Regions from separate parts of the Kribbella sp. NPDC051952 genome, predicted to be linked through region 1. Evidence: riboswitches for the same ligand, from Rfam matches in the RefSeq annotation. Region 1 holds a riboswitch; the other holds the start of a gene.
The links. A riboswitch is a leader RNA that binds a small molecule or an ion and turns the genes downstream of it on or off. The one in region 1 is predicted to bind S-adenosylmethionine.
Positions count from the first base shown of each region.

Region 2: it holds a riboswitch for S-adenosylmethionine, as region 1 does, so the genes downstream of both, thrC (threonine synthase) here and AB0L70_RS11620 (aminotransferase class V-fold PLP-dependent enzyme) in region 1, are expected to answer to the same signal.

Region 1 is NZ_JBFAXQ010000005.1:27,334-33,625, reverse strand. Features, by position in the region: gene AB0L70_RS11630 (alkaline phosphatase D family protein) at 1-737, shown strand, start outside; gene AB0L70_RS11625 (prolyl oligopeptidase family serine peptidase) at 855-2,912, shown strand; gene AB0L70_RS11620 (aminotransferase class V-fold PLP-dependent enzyme) at 2,926-4,290, opposite strand; SAM riboswitch class IV at 4,306-4,419, opposite strand; gene AB0L70_RS11615 (hypothetical protein) at 4,560-5,279, shown strand; partial or broken gene AB0L70_RS11610 (DinB family protein) at 5,285-5,815, shown strand; gene AB0L70_RS11605 (DUF4184 family protein) at 5,846-6,292, shown strand, end outside.
Region 2 is NZ_JBFAXQ010000007.1:118,054-124,345, forward strand. Features, by position in the region: gene AB0L70_RS15655 (hypothetical protein) at 1-156, opposite strand, end outside; gene AB0L70_RS15660 (DNA-3-methyladenine glycosylase 2 family protein) at 204-1,151, shown strand; gene AB0L70_RS15665 (cation:proton antiporter) at 1,173-2,420, shown strand; gene AB0L70_RS15670 (helix-turn-helix domain-containing protein) at 2,576-3,541, shown strand; SAM riboswitch class I at 3,607-3,750, shown strand; gene thrC (threonine synthase) at 3,764-5,026, shown strand; gene AB0L70_RS15680 (ubiquitin-like small modifier protein 1) at 5,023-5,298, shown strand; gene AB0L70_RS15685 (VOC family protein) at 5,341-5,721, shown strand; gene AB0L70_RS15690 (zinc-dependent alcohol dehydrogenase family protein) at 5,731-6,292, shown strand, end outside.

The DNA.
Region 1 (6,292 bases):
AGAAGCGGGTCGACGTACTGGCGCAGCGGTCCCGGCAGGCGTTCCTCGAGTACCTGCCGATGGTGCACTCGGCCGGCCGGAACCGGATCTACCGCAGGGTGAGCTACGGCCCGCTGCTCGACGTGTTCTGCCTGGACATGCGGACCTACCGCGGTGCGAACCCGGTGCCGTCGACCGTCGGCCCGGTCGCGATGCTCGGTGCCGAGCAGGCCGAGTGGCTGGTCCGGGAGGCGGCCGCGTCGAAGGCGACCTGGAAGGTGATCGCCAGCGACATGCCGCTCGGCATCCTGGTCCCGGACGGCGACCTGATCGAGGCGGTCGCGAACGGTCTGCCCGGTGCGCCGGGTGGCCGCGAGCTCGAGATCGCCTGGGTGCTCAGCCAGTTCAAGAAGCGCAAGGTCCGCAACGCGGTCTGGCTCACCGCGGACGTGCACTACGCCGCGGCCAACCACTACGACCCGTCGCGGGCGACCTTCACCGACTTCGACCCGTTCTGGGAGTTCGTCGCCGGACCGGTCAACGCGGGCACGTTCGGGCCGAACGCGCTCGACCCGACGTTCGGTCCGGAGGCCGTGTTCGTCAAGGCCGCCGACTTCCCGAACCAGCCGCCGAGCGGCGGCAACCAGTTCTTCGGGTACGTCGAGATCGACCCGCGCACCGGCGTCTTCACGGTCTCGCTCCGCAACCTGTTCGGCAAGGTCCTCTGGACCAAGGACATCACCCCGGCCCACCACTGAGGGCCCGTCGTACTCACCCGGCTCCGGCGCCTGCGCGGGATGCCGCCCACCGGAGCCCGGGTGGGTACGACGCCGAATCCAGTTGCCGGCCCGGGCAGCGTTGTTAGGTTTGTCCGCATGACCTATCCGGAGAGCCGCCGCGACGATGTGGTCGAGACCCTGCACGGGCACGAGATCGCCGACCCGTACCGCTGGCTGGAAGATCCTGACGCACCCGACACCCAGGACTGGGTCCGTCGGCAGAACGAGTTCACCCAGGCCGAGCTCTCGGGGTATCCGGAGCGTGAGTGGTTCCAGACCACGATGGCCGCGATCCTGGCCCGCCCACGCGCCGGAGTCCCGGTGCGGAAGGCGGGCTGGTACTTCGTCGGCCGGAACGACGGCACCCAGGCCCAGGACGTCGTGTACGTCGCGGAGTCCCTCGACGAACTGGTCGACCGCGGCCGCTTGCTGATCGACCCGAACACTCTCTCTGCGGACGGCACCGACTCGCTGGGCTCGTTCACCGTGAGCCCGGACGGCAAGTACTTTGCGTACGGCGTCAACGAGAGCGGGAGCGACTGGACCACGTTCCGGCTGCTCGACATCGCTACCGGGACTCCGGTGGATGATCTGGTCACGGAGGCCAAGTTCTGCGAAGCCACGTGGCTTCCGGACAGTTCGGCGTACCTCTATCTGCACTACCCGGCCAGCGGTCGCAGCGAGGGTACGGAGACGAAGGCGCAGACCGGTGGGCGGCTGATGCTGCACCGGGTTGGCGTACCGCAGTCCGAGGACGAGCTGGTGCTGAGCTTCCCGGACGACGACAGCTACTTCATCACGCCGGAGATCACCGAGGACGATCGCTACCTCGTCGTACACATCAACGAAGGCACCGATCCGGGCAGCAAGCTGTGGGTCTATCCGATCACCTCGGACGGGTTCGGCGAGCCGGTGAAGGTCGTGGACACCTTCGCGGACGAGATCGCATTCGTACGGATGTCCGGCGACCAGCTGGTCCTTCGGACCGATCGGGACGCCTCCCGTGGTCGGGTGGTGTTGGCGTCGCTGGACGGCGGGTTCGTCGACCTGATCCCGGAAGGCTCGTCGACGCTGCAGGCAGTCCGCGGTACTGCGGCCGGGCTGGTCACGTTGACGCTTGTCGACGCACAGCCCGTGCTCACGCTCTATGCGCTCGACGGCTCCGATGCCCGCGTCGTCGACGTACCGGGCGGGGGAGTGGTCGACCTCAACGCCAGCCCGGAGTACGACGAGCTCTTCATCGGACTGTCGACCACGACCGACCCAACCGTCGCGTACGTCGTCTCGACCGCTAATGGCGCGGTCCGGGCGCTGCCAGAGCTCGTCCGCGGCTCCGGTGGCTTCACCTCTCCGTCCGTCACGGTGACGCGCGGCGTCGACCCGGTCCGCGAGGTGCCGTACTTCCTGATCACCCGGTCAGACCTGGACTTCTCCACACCGCGCCCCACCCTGCTCTACGGGTACGGCGGCTTCCGGATCCCGATCCAGGCCGACTACAAGCCCGGGTGGACAGGCTGGCTCGCGGCCGGCGGAGTGCTGGTGATCGCCAACCTGCGTGGCGGCGGTGAGTACGGCAGCGCCTGGCATGACGCGGGCCGGCTGAAGAACAAGCAAAACGTCTTCGACGACTTCATCGCGGTCGCCGAGCACCTGCGCGACTCCGGCATCACCACGTCTGAGCAGCTCGCGATTCACGGTCGCAGCAACGGCGGTCTGCTCGTCGGTGCGGCCATGACACAGCGACCGGACCTGTTCGCGGTCGCGCTACCCGGTGTGGGCGTCATGGACATGCTGCGGTTCCACCTGTTCACAGTGGGCGCCGCGTGGGCTTCTGACTTCGGGCATCCGGACGATGCGTCGCAGTTCGAGGATCTGCTGGCTTACTCGCCGTTGCATCGGTTGAGCGACGGGACGTCGTATCCGGCCACGCTGGTGGTCACGGGTGATCATGACGACCGGGTGGTGCCGTTGCACAGTCACAAGTTCATCGCCGCTCTGCAGCACGCCCAGTCCGGGGCCGAACCGGTCTTGACGCGGGTTGAGGTCAACACCGGTCACGGCTTCGGGAAACCCGCCGCGTTGATCGCGGCGGAATGGGCCGACCTACTGGCGTTCGCTGCTCACCATGTAGGTCTCGTGCCTCCTGAGCAGTAGGAGGGCTGCCGAATTACCAGATGCGCGGGGCGTGCAGGTCCCGCGGGTCGTCAGCGGGCTGACAGCCGTGGTCGGTGTCTTCGTACTCCGACCGCGGTCCGCCGGCGGCAAGCGTCCGTACGGCGTTGACGAGGCGGTCCACGTGCTCACGCGTCGTGCCGAGGCCAAGGCTGGCCCGGACCGCGGTGCCGTGCTCGGGGGAGTCGGCGAGCAGGTGTCCGACCAGCGGGTGCGCGCAGAACTTGCCGTCGCGGACGCCGATGCCGTACTCGGCGCTCAGCGCCGCAGACACGAGCGTTGAGCTCAGACCGGCGACCGTGAAGCACACAGTGCCGACCCGGTCCGCGTCCGCACCGAAGATCGAGTACGTCGTGACGCCGGGAAGCTGAGCGAGTCCGGTGCGGAGGCGGGCGAGCAGGCTGCGTTCGTGCTGCTCGATCGCGTCGCGGTGCTTGCTGATCGCGGCACACGCGGAGGCGAGGGCGATCGCGCCGATGACGTTGGGGGAGCCGCCTTCGTGGCGGGCCGGGCCGGTGGCCCAGACCACGGTGTCGCTGGTGACCGCAGTGGTCGCGCCACCGCCGTACAGGTACGGGTCGGCGGCGTCGAGCCAGTCGGAGCGGCCGATCAGCGCGCCGGCTCCGTAGGGCGCGTAGAGCTTGTGGCCGGAGAGTGCGACCCAGTCGACGTCCAGAGCGGCGATGTTGACCGTCCGGTGCGGCGCGAGCTGGGCGGCGTCGAGGCAGACCCGCGCGCCGTGTGCCTTGGCGACTGCGGCGATCTCCGCGATCGGGAAGATCTCACCGGTGACGTTGGAGGCGCCGGTGAGCACCACAAGCCGAGGACCCTCGGGCGCCTGGCGCAGGGCGTCGGCGACTGCGGTGACTGCCTCGGTGGGAGAGCCGGGCGCGTTGAGACGGACGGTCCGCTCGGCCGGCCACGGGAGCAGCGCGGCGTGGTGCTCGGACTCGAACACGATGACCGTTGCGTCCTGCGGGACCGCGTGGGCGAGGAGGTTGAGCGCGTCCGTGGTCTGCCGGGTGAAGATCACCTGGTCGTCGGTGCGCGCTCCGACGAACGCGTGCACCTCGGCGCGAGCACGCTCGTACCACTGCGTGGTGATGCGGGAGGCGTACCCGTTGCCGCGGTGCACCGACGCGTACGACGGCAGCGCGGCCTCGACGCTGGCCCGGACCGACTCCAGACACGGCGCACTGGCACCGTGATCGAAGTTCGCGTAGTCCGTGACCCGGCCGTCGGCCAGCGGGACCAGGAGGTCCGAGCCGACCGTGGCGGGGATGGTGCCGGTGACGAGGCGGGTGACCGTCGGCCGGGGGGTCGTCGTACTGGCCGGCTCGAGGATGGAGAGAATCGACATGCTGGTGCTCCCGGAAGTCCGCGCTTGCCGAACGGGGTATCCGCACGGCCTGGTCTTCACCCGGGGCACCCCACCGCGGAGGAGGGTTGCCGGCCAGCGAGCCGGGGCTTGACGCTGGCACTCATGACCTGCCGAGAACGGTAACGAACCGGCCACGGCCGCGCCAGTGACAATCCCGAAATGTGAGATAGGCGGATGCATCGTGAGACGCAGGTCTGGACCGCAACCGATCCCACGGGTGCGGCGTCCGATCGGCGGAGGTGGTCGAGATGTGGTGGAGGAAGCCGAGCTGTCCGGTCCGGACCGAGGAGCAGCTCTGGATCGAGGAGAACCTCGACTGGTTCGCCGCGGAGTTCGGCGACGAGACGCTGCGCCGTCCGGTCGTGCTGCCTGAGCCGTCCTGGTTCCCGCCCGGTTACAGCGGCTCGGAGGACGACGCACGCAGGGTGTTCGACAAGCTCTGCGCGGACCTCGACGTCCCCGCGGACCGCGTCCGTCTGGAGCTCGAGGAGGCCGAGGACGATCTGACCGCGAGCCTGTCGATGCTCGAGTCCAGATCGTCGGGGGCTACCGCGCATTGGCGGCAGGACGACGACGGCGCCACGGTCGTCCGGATCGATATGAAGCAGGCGCTGCAGCCGGTCGCCCTGGTCGCGACCATCGCTCACGAACTGGGCCACGAGCGTCTGCTCGGCGAGGACCGGATCGACCACGACCGTCGCGACGGCGAACCGCTGACGGACCTGTTCACGGTCTTCTTCGGGTTCGGCATCTTCAGCGCGAACGCCGCCTTCGAGTTCCACCGGTCCAGCACGCATTACGGGACCACGCGGCTCGGCTATCTGACCGAGGCGATGTACGCCTACGCGCTCGCGCGCTACGCCTGGATGCGGGGTGAGGCCACGCCTGCCTGGGCGGAGCGGCTGGACACGAATCCGCGCGAGTGGATGAAGCAGGGGCTCCGGTTTCTCGAGGCTGGTGTTGGATAGCGGGCATGACGACGGATGTGGTGCGCTGGATCGCCCCGCAGGTGGAGCGGCCGGACGGCTCGCTGACGGCGCCGGAAGGCGAGCTGCTGAAGGGCTATCTCGACTTCTATCGCACGACCTTGCTGTTCAAGTGCGCAGGCCTGACCGCCGAGCAGTTGGCCGAGCGTCCTTCGCCGCCGTCGAACCTTTCGTTGCTCGGGTTGATCCGGCATCTGACCAAGGTCGAGCGGATCTGGTTCCGGATCCACTTCGCGGACTCCCCGGCCGAGCCGCTGTTCGCGCCGGAGTTGGGGTAGGACGCGGACTTCGAGCTCATCGATCCGGCTGAGGCGGAGGCGTCGTACGACGGACTGGTCGCGGAGTGGAAGCTTTCTGACGAGGCGGCCGCCGGGCGGTCGCTGGACGCCCGGTTCACGTTCGGCGGGACCGAGTCGACGCTGCGGATGATCTACATCCACCTGATCGGTGAGTACGCGCGGCACTGCGGCCACGCCGACCTGTTGCGGGAGCAACTCGACGGCACCACGGGCGCGTAACGCGGCCTGGCCCTCTCATAGGGTGCGCGTGTGCCGTTCACCCTCGCCCATCCCGCTGCAGTCCTGCCGCTGGTCCGCCGGCCGTTCGTGGCATCGGCTCTGGTGGCCGGCGCGGTGGCACCGGATGTCCTGTACGTCGGCCCGGTGTACCGCTTCGCGACCCAGGGGATCAGCGGCAACCTCACTCTGACCCTGACGCACAAGTTCACGTCAGCTTTTTGGCTGGACCCGTTGCTGGGGTTGCTGCTGCTCGTGGTCTTCAACCTGGTCATCAAGCGCCCACTCCTCGCCCTGGCACCTGTGCCGCTCGCCGGTCGGCTCCCGTCACCTCGCGCTCCGCTTCGGCTGCCCTCGCTATCGGTCCTGCTCTGGACCCTCGTCTCCGTCGTCGTCGGCGCGCTCACTCACGTCCTCTGGGATTCGTTCACCCATGGCGACGGCTACTTCGTCCGCCGGTTTCCTGACTTCTTCCGTGCC
Region 2 (6,292 bases), on a different contig from region 1:
CGCCACCGGAAACCGCAACTTGTACCCGTTGGCGAACACCAGCCCCCGAGGCCCCCGGCTGAACGACGCCCGCCCGATCACCCCGACGGCAGCGCCGGCCACGGTGGAGAGATTGAGGAAGTTGCCGACCAGCTTCACCCACTGCCACCCGCTCATGGCGCTCAGTATGAGGTTCTGTCGGTGGGGTGAGTAAGACTTGGCGGGTGAGTTCGGAGGTGCGGGTCTGGCGGGCTGGGCGGGTTGTAGATCCGCACTCGGTGATCGGTGGATTGCGGAAGGGGCCAGGGGATCCGGCGTACGTGTTCGACCCGCTGCGGCGGACGGTGTGGCGGGCTACCCGGACGCCCGAGGGGCCGGTGCTTCTCCGGTTGACGCCGTACGCCGGAGCTGTCGAGGCGGAGGCGTGGGGTCCGGGTGCGCAGTGGGCGCTCGACGGGGTGCCGGAGTTGCTGGGGGAGAAGGACAGCTGGGACGGGTTCGAGCCGCTGCCGGAGCATCGGGCGCTGGTGGATGCGGCCCGGCGGTTCCCGGATGTACGGGTGCCGCGGACGCGGGCGGTGTTCGAGGCGATGGCGGCCGCGGGGATCGAGCAGGTCGTGACCGGCAAGGAGGCGTTCCGGGCGTGGCGAGTCCTGCTGCGTGAGTACGGCGACCCCGCGCCTGGCCCGACCGGTCCAGAAGGACGCGTGCTGATGGTGCCGCCGGCGCCGGAGGAGTGGCGGCTGATCCCGTCCTGGCAGTGGTTGCGGGCGGGTGTTGAGGGCCGCCGATCGCGAGTGGTTCTGACTGCGGCGACCCGGGCCAAGGCGTTGGAGCGGACGCTGGAGCTGACCGACTCGGCCGAGATCGAGGCACGGTTGCGATCGCTGCCTGGTGTGGGCGTGTGGACCGCGGCCGAGGTCCGGCAGCGGGCACACGGCGACGCCGACGCCTTCTCGTTCGCGGACTATCACGTGTCGCGCGACGTCTCGTACGCGTTGATCGGCGAAGAGCTCGACGACGACGGCTGCGCCGAGCTGATCGAGCCGTACCGCGGTCACCGCTTCCGGGTGCAACGGCTGTTGGAGATGGCCGGGAACCGGCATCCCCGCTATGGGCCGCGCAAATCGTTGCCAACTCACACCCCGGGTGCGACGCATCGTCTGCGGTAGTCGGGGCACTAGGTTCCCATCATGAAGATCGACGGGGACGGCCTGTATCTCGTGGCAGGCCTGGCGCTGCTGCTCGGCGCCGTCCTGCCGCGTCTGCTCCGCCGGTACGCCGTCTCCGCACCGATCGGTTTTCTCGGTGCCGGCCTGCTCCTCGGCCTGGCCGTCGACCAGTCCCACCTCAGTCCGATCGTCGAATCCGGCCTCACCGAGCACCTCGCCGAGCTGACGATCCTGGTCGCTCTGATGGGTGTTGGCCTGGCCATCGACCGCCCGATCGGATGGCACCGGTGGAAGGTGACGTGGCGGCTCCTGCTGGTCGCGATGCCCGCATGCATCGCCGCCGTCGCCGGCGCAGGCTGGCTGCTCGGTCTCGCTCCGGCGACCGCCCTGCTGCTCGGTGCCGTGCTCGCTCCGACCGATCCCGTGCTCGCCTCGGACGTCCAGGTGCAAGGCCCGTCGACGGGTGCGGAAGCCGAGCCGGAAGAGGACGACGAGGTCCGCTTCGCGCTCACTTCCGAGGCCGGCCTGAACGATGGCCTGGCCTTCCCGTTCGTCTACGCGGCGGTGTTCGGGGCGACCAAGGGTGCGGTCGGTGGCTGGGCGCTCGAGTGGTTCGCCTGGGACCTGGTCGGGCGGACCGTGATCGGTGTGGCGGTCGGCCTGGGCGTCGGCTGGCTGCTCGGCAAGATGGCGTTCTCCGCACCCTCGCGCACCTTCCGCCTGGCAGATTCGCGTGAGCCGGTGCTGGCGCTCGCGATGACGCTGGGCGTCTACGGACTCGCCCAGGTACTGCACGGCTACGGATTCATCGCGGTCTTCGTCGCAGCACTGACGCTCCGCGCGGCCGAACGGCATCACGACTTCCACGAGGACCTGCACGGGTTCGTCGAGCAGCTCGAACACATCCTCACCTGGGGGATCCTGCTGCTCCTCGGGTCCGCGATCACGGCCGGTCTGCTCAAGCCGCTCACCCTCGCCGGCGCCGCCCTGGGACTACTACTCGTGCTGGTGCTCCGGCCCCTGACCGCATGGGTCGCGTTGGCCGGGACCCCGCTGCGCCGCTCCGAACGCTGGGTGACGGCCGCTTTCGGCATCCGGGGAGTCGGGTCGGTGTTCTACCTGGCGTACGCCGGTTCAGACTTCGGCACCGATCTGCCGTGGTTGTGGGCGACCGTCGGCTTCACCGTCGTACTGAGCGTGGTTGTTCATGGTGTCGCCGCGACGCCGCTGATGCGGATGCTCGACGTACGCCGGGATCGGGCCGGCTGAGCGCCCTCGTTGCCGGCCGGATCCCGTGGCGGATCGCATTGGCGGCGTGGATTCCGGCGGCGAACTCCTTCAGTGCGGTGAACATACGTCCATCGTCCGAGGCTGCGCCTCGACGGAGAAGTGGCGTAAACGACGCCTGTCGCTAAGATTTTGACATGGCCCAGCAGACCGTATCGGTGCTCGCGTACGACGGTATGACGGCCTTCGAAGCCGGGATCGTGATCGAGGTGTTCGGGCTGGTCTGGCCGGACATCGACCAGCCCTGGTACGAGCTGAAGGTCTGCACCGAGACCCCGGATCCGATCCGCGTGATCGGCGGCGCGACCCTCAGCAGCCCACACGGACTCGAGGACTTCGCCGCGGCGGACACGGTCGTTATCCCGAGCGTCGTCGACCCGCGCGACGAGACGTCCGCGGAGCTCATCGAGGCGTTGCGGACAGCGCACCGCCGTGGCGCCCGGATCGTGTCGATCTGCTCGGGTGCCTTCGCGCTCGCGGCCGCCGGCCTCCTCGACGGTCGCCGCGCGACCACCCATTGGCGGTACGCCGACCTCCTGCGCGAGCGCTACCCGGAGGTCGTGGTGGATCCGGATCCGCTCTACACCGACGAAGGCGACGTACTCACGAGCGCCGGCTGCGCGGCCGGGCTCGACCTCGCGTTGCACCTGGTCCGCAAGGACCACGGCGCGGCCGTAGCGAACGCGGTTGCGCGGCGACTCGTGATCCAGCCCTACCGGTCCGGCGGGCAGGCGCAGTACATCGAATCCCCGGTGCCGCCCGACGCCGGCGACGACTCGGTCGCCCAGAGTCTTGGTTGGGCGCTCGAGCACCTCGCCGAACCCATCGGCGTACCGGATCTGGCCAAGCAGGCGGGACTGTCGCCGCGGACCTATCTGCGACACTTCGCGAAAGCCACGGGTACGACGCCCGGCAAGTGGCTGATCGCCCAGCGGGTACAGGCGGCGCTGAGCATGCTGGAGACCGGGGATGCGCCGGTGGAGGAGATCGCGGTGGCTGCCGGGTTCGCGACCCCGGTGACGCTGCGGCATCACTTCGCCAAGCAGCTCCACACGTCGCCGTCGGCGTACCGCCGTACCTTCCGTGAGCGTCGCCGCAGCTGAGATCGGCTGTCTCGGATGGTGGGAACGGAAGACACAATATGGACCCGATTGGGTAATGTCGGAGGAGCTCATCCAGAGGGACTGAGGGAAACGGCCCGTTGAAGTCCCGGCAACCCTCCCCGTCGAGCCCCCGCCCGGGGCGCCTCGCGGTGGAACGGTGCCAAATCCGTCCCGCCGCCGAGATCCGGTGTTCGCGGGGAAGATGAGAGGGGAACCTCACTCATGAGCCTGGCCACCACCACCCACACGATCCGTGAAGGTGCCTTCGGCAACGGTACGCACCTGAGCTGTCGCGCCTGTGGGGCGAAGTCGCCACTCGGCCCGTTCTACGCCTGTATGGAGTGCTTCGGTCCGCTCGAGGTCGGATACGAGTACCCGACGATCACCCGTGAGCAGATCGAGGCCGGTCCCAAGAACATCTGGCGCTACCAGCCACTGCTGCCCGTCCCGGTCGACGTGGCCAGCTTCCCGAACACCGAGCCCGGCTACACCCGGCTCGTCGACGCGCAGAACCTGGCCCGCGAGCTCGGCCTGCGCAAGCTGTGGGTGAAGGACGACTCCGGCAACCCGACCCACTCCTTCAAGGACCGCGTGGTCGCGTCCGCCCTGAGCGCCACCCGCGAGCTCGGCATGACGGTCTTCGCCTGCCCCTCCACCGGCAACCTGGCCAACGCCGTCGCCGCGGCCGCCGCCCGGGCCGGCATCCGCTCGGTCGTGTTCATCCCGCACGACCTCGAGCGCCCGAAGGTGATCACCACCGCCGTGTACGGCGGGACCCTGGTCGCCGTCGAGGGCAACTACGACGACGTGAACAAACTGGCCTCCGAGATCGCCGGTGAGGAGGAGGGCTGGGCGTTCGTCAACGTCAACGTCCGGCCGTACTACTCCGAGGGCTCCAAGACGCTGGCCTTCGAGATCGCCGAACAGCTCGGCTGGCGGATCCCGCAGCAGTTGGTGATCCCGGTCGCGTCCGGCTCGCAGCTGACCAAGATCGACAAGGGCTTTACCGAGCTCGGCAAGCTCGGCCTGGTCGACGCCACCGACTACAAGATCTACGGCGCTCAGGCGACCGGCTGCTCGCCGGTGGCCCAGGCGTTCCGGGCCGGCCACGACGTGGTCAAGCCGGTGAAGCCGGACACGATCGCCAAGTCGCTCGCGATCGGCAACCCGGCCGACGGACCGTATGTGCTCGACGTTGCTCGCCGTACCGGTGGTGCGATCGAGGATGTCAGCGACGAGGAAGTTGTCGAGGGCATCCAGTTGCTGGCCCGGACCGAGGGCATCTTCGCCGAGACCGCGGGCGGCGTGACGGTCGCGACGTTGAAGAAGCTGATCGCCACCGGCCAACTCGACCCCGAGGCCGAGACGGTGATCATCAACTCCGGCGACGGGCTGAAGACGCTCGACGCCGTGGCCGACCGGGTCGGCCCCAAGGTGACCATTCCCGCGTCGTACGACGCCTTCGTGAAGGCAGGCCTGCAGTGAGTGTGAGCGTTCGCGTCCCGACCATCCTGCGGCCCTACACCCAGGGCGTCTCCGAGGTCTCCGCCGAGGGCTCGACCCTGAGCGAGGTGCTGGACTCGCTGGACGGTTCGTACCCCGGTATCAAGAGCCGGGTGCTGGACGACTCCGGGGAGCTGCGCCGGTTCGTGAACGTGTACGTCGACGATGACGACGTACGGTTCGCCGACGGGCTGCAGACGGCGATCAAGGACGGCGGGCAGATCTCGATCATCCCGGCCGTCGCCGGCGGCTGATCCGGGCGCGGATCGTCCGGAATAGGTACTACCGTCGCCTGCATGGCGACGAACTGGACTATCGGTGCGGATGCGGCCGAGCCGCAGCGGCTCGCGGACTTCTGGGCGGCGGCGCTCGGCTACATCCTGGAGCCCGGGTACGACGACCCGGACGGAGCCTCGATCGTGGACCCTGACGACGTCGGGCCCGCGATCGGGTTCCTCCGGGTGCCCGAGCCGAAGACCTCCAAGAACCGGCTCCACATCGACATCCGGGTCGCCGGGCCCGTTCGCGATGAGGCGGCTGCGGACCGGATGCGGTCGAAGGCGGCCTCGTTGGTGGAGCTTGGTGCTGTGCAGGTGCGGGAGGAGTTCTACGGTCCCGACGTACTGGGCCACATCGTCATGCTGGACCCGGAGGGCAACGAGTTCTGCGTCGGTTAGGGTGCCGGAATGCGCGCTGTGGTGGTTTCGGAGTACGGCGTACTGCCCGTTGTGGAGGAGGTCCCGGAGCCTGCTGTTGCTCCTGGCTCCGTGGTTTTGAGGGTCGAGGCGACGGGGCTCTGCCGGAGTGACTGGCACGGGTGGATGGGGCACGACTCGGACATCGTGCTGCCGCATGTGCCGGGACACGAGTTGGCCGGGACGATCGCTGCTCTCGGTGCGGGTGTCGAGGGTTGGCAGGTTGGCGATCGGGTCACGACGCCGTTCATCTGTGCGTGTGGATCCTGTGAGCAGTGCCTTGCCGGTGACCAGCAGGTGTGCGTGCGGCAGGAGCAGCCCGGCTTCACCTACTGGGGCTCCTTCGCCGAGTACGTCGCCGTCCCGTACGCCTCGGTCAACCTGGTCAGGCTGCCCGATTCGTTGGACTTCGCCACTGCGGCGGGCCTCGGTTGCCGCTTCGCCACGTCATTCCGCGCCATCCGCCAGGTCGGCCGGGTGGCGGCTGGGGAGAACGTGGTCATCTTCGGCTGCGGCGGGGTCGGGCTGTCCGCCGTGATGATCGCTGCGGCCC